Regions from separate parts of the Longicatena sp. genome, predicted to be linked through region 2. Evidence: a T-box and tRNA genes for the amino acid it is inferred to sense, from the RefSeq annotation. Region 2 holds a T-box; the other holds one or more tRNA genes.
The links. The T-box of region 2 lies ahead of leuS (leucine--tRNA ligase). A T-box ahead of a tRNA ligase gene usually reads a tRNA of that ligase, here a tRNA-Leu.
Positions count from the first base shown of each region.

Region 1: it has a tRNA-Leu gene. The T-box ahead of leuS (leucine--tRNA ligase) is inferred to sense a tRNA for this amino acid. The anticodon was not compared.

Region 1 covers NZ_CEVYEL010000029.1:13,096-16,517, reverse strand. Annotated here, with positions in the region: gene AC1VS3_RS07775 (metallophosphoesterase) at 1-73, shown strand, start outside; gene AC1VS3_RS07770 (helix-turn-helix transcriptional regulator) at 181-642, shown strand; gene AC1VS3_RS07765 (hypothetical protein) at 639-962, shown strand; gene AC1VS3_RS07760 (GNAT family N-acetyltransferase) at 1,021-1,443, shown strand; tRNA gene AC1VS3_RS07755 (tRNA-Leu) at 1,576-1,663, opposite strand; tRNA gene AC1VS3_RS07750 (tRNA-Cys) at 1,670-1,743, opposite strand; gene AC1VS3_RS07745 (hypothetical protein) at 1,989-2,576, opposite strand; gene AC1VS3_RS07740 (extracellular solute-binding protein) at 2,867-3,422, shown strand, end outside.
Region 2 covers NZ_CEVYEL010000026.1:34,216-37,637, forward strand. Annotated here, with positions in the region: gene leuS (leucine--tRNA ligase) at 1-2,177, opposite strand, end outside; T-box leader at 2,218-2,423, opposite strand; gene AC1VS3_RS07375 (hypothetical protein) at 2,488-2,727, opposite strand; gene AC1VS3_RS07380 (hypothetical protein) at 2,938-3,189, shown strand.

The DNA.
Region 1 (3,422 bases), on a different contig from region 2:
AGGTACTTGGGGCTTGCCAATACGTATAGGAACAACCTCTGAAATTGTTAAAATAACGCTTAAGGGGCAGTAGCTTAGGCAATGTTATTGAAATTTGCCCAAATGCCAAAGATTTTTGCTAGTGTTTTTTTAGCACAATCGCTATAATAGAACCACACAAAACGTAGAAAGGGGTATTCGATGTTAAAAGATAAGTTAATTGCATTGCGTAAAAAAAGTGGTTATAGTCAGCAAGAGCTAGCCGATTTGCTTTCTTTAACAAGACAAACCATATCGAACTGGGAAAATGGGCAAAGTGCACCGACTTTTGATAAAGCTATCGAATTAGCGGCTATCTATCATATTTCTTTAGACGATCTTGCGGATAACCAATTAGAGATACTAGCTCAAGAAAAAACAAAGAAGGATTTGCATGTGTTACAGGCTTTACAGGGAAAGACGGTTATTTTAGATTGTGAGGATTTTGATTACATGCTGAATTCCTATAACGAGAAAGCAAAGGTGCTGGAGGTTACGAAGGAATGGATACGAGTGGCTTATACAAGAGGAAAAAGCAATACTTTTTTCAAAAAAGAAACATTGATAAAACTTATTGATACAAGGGCTATCCATGGCTTTATGATCGTGGAGGAAGCAGCATGACAATATTTTTATTGCTAATCATCCTTGTGTTATTGTGCTATCTTATGAAAACAGTGACACATGGGGAAAAGGAAAAACAGACTGTAAAAGATCAACCATCATTAAATTATCAAGCCATATTGCCGCAATATCTTAAGAAGAATTGCTCGATCATCTTAAAAAAACCACTGGCATCACTAGATGCGATGTATAGCATTGAAGGTGTTTTATGTGATTTAGATGATGAATGGTTGTTAATAGAAACCATGACAAAACGAAAAACAATCGTGCGCATGCTGCGTATTGATACTATACAAAGTATCAAAGAAATCATAGATTAAACAAGAGTTGCACATAAAAAACAAGCGATGGCATGCCTATCTTACAGGAGGAAGTAGTATGATAAGAAAAATGGAAGCTATGGACCATGACGTTGTTATGGATATTTGGCTACATGGCAATCTAACAGCGCATTCCTTTCTATCACCTACCTATTGGAAAAAACAGTATGCGATGGTTTCTCAAGCCATACAAGAAGCAGAGGTATATGTATATGAGGAGAATGGTGCTGTTGTAGGGTTTGCCGGATTACAGGATACGTATGTTGCGGGTATCTTTGTAAATGAAGCAATGCAAAATAGGGGCATTGGAAAGAAGTTAATGGATGAATTAAAAAAACACAAAACAATTTTACAATTGCATGTATATGAAAAGAATGAAAAAGCATTGCGTTTTTATCAAAGGGAACACTTTGCTATTTTAGCAAAAGAAAACGATGCAGAAACGAATGCTCAGGTATATCACTTGATGTGGAAAGCATAAAAAAACCATGCAAGCATATGAAAAATGATGTTTGTCTGCATGGTATAGGAAGCATAAAGCAAACGACTTTATGCTTTTTTTTGAAATGGTAAAACATAAAAAAAGCCTTTTTGCAAAGGCTAGTTCGTATGTTGGTGGGGAAGGCGGGACTTGAACCCGCACGGGATTAACTCCCAACGGATTTTAAGTCCGTTGCGTCTGCCTATTTCGCCACTACCCCAAGTAATGGAGGTTCCGATCGGACTTGAACCGATGATCACAGAGTTGCAGTCTATTGCCTTACCACTTGGCTACGGAACCTTATATTTATTTTTGATTGCCCCACATCATCGGTGCTATAACATTATATAATAAAATACAAAAAATGCAAGCAGAAATTTAAAAAAAATTTAATTTTTTTCATGAGAAAATAAATAGATGTGCAAAAATAAATCCATAGCTCCTTTTATGATGGAGGAGTTATGGATGTTAGCAAGAACTAGTAGAGAAAGGCAACTTCCGTTTTTACCCAATCTTACTTTACCATCTGTATGTGAAAGATAAACTTATGAAAATTGATTATCTAATGGATAGCAGACGGTAGGATCAATATACAGATAATTTACATAATGATAGCGTATTTTTGGATGACCATCGTGAAATATCTTATAGAATGCATAATAATCACTGATATTCAAATCATCCTCTAGATAATCAGACGCATGAAAAATCATCGAGAGTTTTAATTGTTTGACTACCTTTGCGAAATAAGCGGTCATATGTTTTACATCAGAAAAGGTTTGTTCATTATAAGCGACTCCCATATCTTTTTGAATAGTATCCATATGTAAATACACGGTATTGGTGATGGAAAGCTCAAAGAATTGTTGAATCACTTCACGTATGCGATTGATCTCTTCTTGCTTATCGTATTGATTTAATGGCCGCAACTGTTGGGGGTTTTGCGAAAGCGGTAAGGTCAAAGATGTTGGAATAAGGTACATATCCATAGAATCATCTTCCTGCATACTGGCTACCATGATATAAGGAAGATGCTTTCCGGTGATGAGGATGTTCTGCGTATCTTTTGCGTGTACAGGTGTTAAGATAAATAAAAATAACACCATGAGAAAGACTGTATAAATTTTTTTCATAGGATTACCCTCCTTCTAAGGTTAGTATGTATGCTACGATGGTCTTCATGCAAAAGTAGATAAGGGATTTTTCTTATCACGAATCTCAATCTGAAGGCATTCGCTATGAGCTTGCTATTGCAACAATTGTTCTCTAGGAAGATCAAAAAAGCGTTTTCATTATTATGGATTGTTCAATTTATGTAAAATCATTGGAAGTAATATGAAGTAAAATTAAGAATTAAAAGGTTGATTTGTTCATTTTGTATGCTAAAATGAATATAACTTGAACAAAGGGAGGATGTGGAAAGATGAGGAAGGCAATCGTGGCATTGTTTTTAATAACGGCAATTCTGTTGCTGAGCATTCGTCAGGAAAGAGAAACCATCATTATTTATTCTTCCATGGAACAATTTCGTGGGGAAGAATTGCAAAAACAATTGAATGAACAATTTCCTGATCTGCATGCCATGGTGATGTATGTGCCAACCGCCAAAGCCGCAGCAAAAATCTATGTGGAAAAGGATCAAAGTGATGCAGATATCATCGTAGGATTGGAATCCAGCTATATGGAAAAAATCAAAGAGGAATTAGCGGATATCAAAGGTTATAGCAAATTATCTTATCTGCGTGAATTACAACCGGATAAATTTGATAATCGCTATGTAATCTGGGAACGTCAGGCAGGGGCTTTCATTATCAATACCGAAGTCTTAAAAAAACACCATCTTCCTATTCCGACAACATATGAACAGCTGTTAGATCGCAAATATTATAATCTTATCGCCATGCCCGATCCGAAATCCAGTGGTACCGGCTATTTCTTTTATAAGAATTTGGTGAATACCATGGGGGAAGCGAATGCCT
Region 2 (3,422 bases):
CAAGGTTCATATGCAATAGTTTGTTCTCCATGGAAGACATCCTGCCAGATTTCTTCCCCCATATGTGGAGCAAAACATGCAAACATTTTTAAGAAACCTTTTGCATATTCTTCATAAATAGTATCTGCTTTATAGCATTCATTGATAAAAATCATCATTTGTGAAATCGCTGTATTTAAGTTCAAGGTTTCGACGTCATGTGTTACCTTTTTTACAGTTGCATGATAGACCTTATCTAATTTTCCATCATTCTCTTTTGCTAATTTATTTTGTTCGGTATATAAGCGCCAAACACGTTCCAACCATTTACGAGAACCATCCAATCCGGTCGTACTCCAAGGCAAAGCAGCTTCAAGTGGCCCCATAAACATTTCATATACACGCAGCGCATCAGCACCATGGCTTTCAACGATATCATCTGGATTTACAACATTTCCACGCGATTTTGACATTTTTTCGTTATTTTCTCCTAAGATCATTCCCTGATGGAATAATTTTTGGAAAGGTTCTTTGGTTTTTACAACACCGCAGTCATACAATACTTTATGCCAGAAGCGTGCATATAATAAGTGTAATACCGCATGTTCAGCACCACCGACATATAAATCTACTGGCAACCAATGTTCTAATAGTTTTTCATCTGCAATTGCTTCATGATTTTTAGGATCAATATAACGCAGATAATACCAACAGCTGCCAGCCCATTGTGGCATCGTATTGGTTTCGCGTTTTCCTTTAACACCATCGATTTCGACATTCAACCAATCTTCGCAATGTGCTAATGGTGATTCGCCATTTGCATTTGGTTTGAAAATCTTAGTTTCTGGTAATTCAAGTGGCAGTTCATCAATATCAACCGTGCGTGTCGTACCATCTTCCATATGGATAATAGGAATTGGCTCTCCCCAGTAACGCTGACGAGAAAACAGCCAATCACGTAATTTATATGTTGTCTTTGCACAACCACAATGATGTTCTTCTAACCATTTGATCATAGTATCAATGGCTTCCTGTTTTCCCATACCATTTAAGAACGCGGAATTCACGTGAACACCATCTTCCGTGAAGGCTTCTTTGCTGATATCTCCGCCTTCTAAAACAGGAATGATTTCGATATTAAATTTCTTAGCAAATTCATAATCACGGGTATCGTGTGCAGGAACAGCCATGATTGCTCCAGTTCCATAACTTGCTAATACATAATCACTAATCCAAATAGGAACTTCTTTTCCATTTACTGGGTTGATCGCATAAGCGCCAGTAAAAACACCTGTTTTCTCTTTGTTTAATTCCGTACGTTCTAAATCAGACTTTGATGCACAAGTCTTCTTATAAGCAGCTATTTGCTCTTTTTGAGCAGCTGTCGTGATTTCATCTACATATGGATGTTCAGGTGCCATAACACAATAAGTAGCGCCAAATAAAGTATCGCAGCGTGTCGTAAATACCGTAAATTCTTTATCTGTATTCTTTATCTTAAAGATAACATTAGCGCCTTGTGATTTACCAATCCAATTGATCTGCATTTCTTTGGTGGATTGTGGCCAATCGCATAACTCCAGATCTTCTAACAGACGCTCTGCATATTCTGTGATTTTTAAGACCCACTGACGCATCGGCTTACGAATGACTGGGTAGCCACCTCGCTCACTCTTTCCGTCAATGACTTCTTCATTAGCTAAAACCGTCCCCAATTCAGGACACCAGTTTACAGGAATCTCATCAACATATGCTAACCCTTTCTTATAAAGCTGCAAGAAAATCCATTGGGTCCATTTATAATAATCAGGATCTGTCGTTGAAATCTCGCGATCCCAATCATAGGAGAAACCTAAAGACTGAATCTGTTCACGGAAATGATCAACGTTTTTCTTTGTGAATTCAGCAGGATGATTTCCTGTCTGAATAGCAAATTGCTCTGCCGGCAAGCCAAAAGCATCCCATCCCATTGGATGTAATACGTTGTAACCTTGCATGCGTTTCATTCGTGCCAAAATATCGGTAGCGGTATAGCCTTCTGGATGGCCAACATGCAAACCATTTCCACTTGGATATGGAAACATATCCAATACATAAAATTTAGGCTTACTGAAATCATGTGTGTCACAGGCAAAAGTTTTATTCTCTTTCCAGTACGTTTGCCATTTTTTCTCTACTTTCTGGTGTTGATAGTTCATAATCATTCTCCTTTTGTAATAAAAAAACATCCTTAAACATTCTAAGGACGTTGTTCAACGCGGTACCACCTTAGTTCTTTTTTCTTAAGGAAAAAAGCCCTTCATTTCTTCTTAACGCGAAGTAAAACGGATAAGTGTGCTTATCGGCTCCTTAACGAGTTCCCCTGTTCCATACTTCAGCTTTTCACCAACCAGCTGACTCTCTGCATTATTTTCCAAGGTACTACTTTAATTCATCGCCTTTACGAGTATTAGTATACTCAATTCTTCATGTTTTTGTCAATGTTTCACTGACTTTTTTCATCTCACATCATACAAAAAAGAGTAAATAGCCTAAAATGAGAAAAACCGCAAGGGAAAACATAGCTGCTTTTTGAATATCCTCTCCCTCTTTCTTTTGCTTTTGTAAGGATATTATACTAACCAATGCATATAGCAAAAGTGCGATTGTCTTAGCTAACGGCTCAAATGACGGTATGAAAATCGTCACAACAAACAAGACCAATATACATGCGGCCGCTATTAAATTCCATTGTTCTTTATGTCTCATAGGATCACCACCATCAGCATACCATAAACTTAGCGCAACAAGCAATTTTTATATCGGTATATATTATGGATTGCCTTATCTTTCATACGGGCGTTCTTCTCATTTTTAAAAAAGTACGAGCGATTGCCTAAATGGGCAAGCAATGCTATTCATACCTTATTGATGAAGATACGTTAAGAAAAAACGTATCTCATAAAGGAGGAATTGTTTATGTGTAATGGTAACTTCAACAGAGGCTTTAACGATGGTAACTTCTTCAACAAAGGTTGTAACTGTTGCTCTTGTAACAACAACTATGATGATGCATTGTTCCGTGAAGTAGAACGTATTGCTCATCATGCAGCATGCCGCAGAGCAAGAGAAAACCGTTGTGCTCGTCAGTTTGTTAACTGCATGCGTAGTATCGAAGGCGATTTTGGATGTGGCTGCAACAACAATTGGAATAACTGCAATCGCTGGTAGTATTACAGGGAACGTTCTTGTTCCCTTACATAGCTTTTAAAAAGGACGCGCATCACCACGTCCTTCTTAAATAGGTTATCGAAAGGAAATCGATATGAATATGGAAGGTATCTCTTACAATGAAAGGAAGGAATGCAAGAAAACCATTTCCATTTCTATCATAATAGAGCCAATATTATGATATTAGAAATAAGGTACTTATTTCCTGAGATTATAATAACATTTTTCAAAGC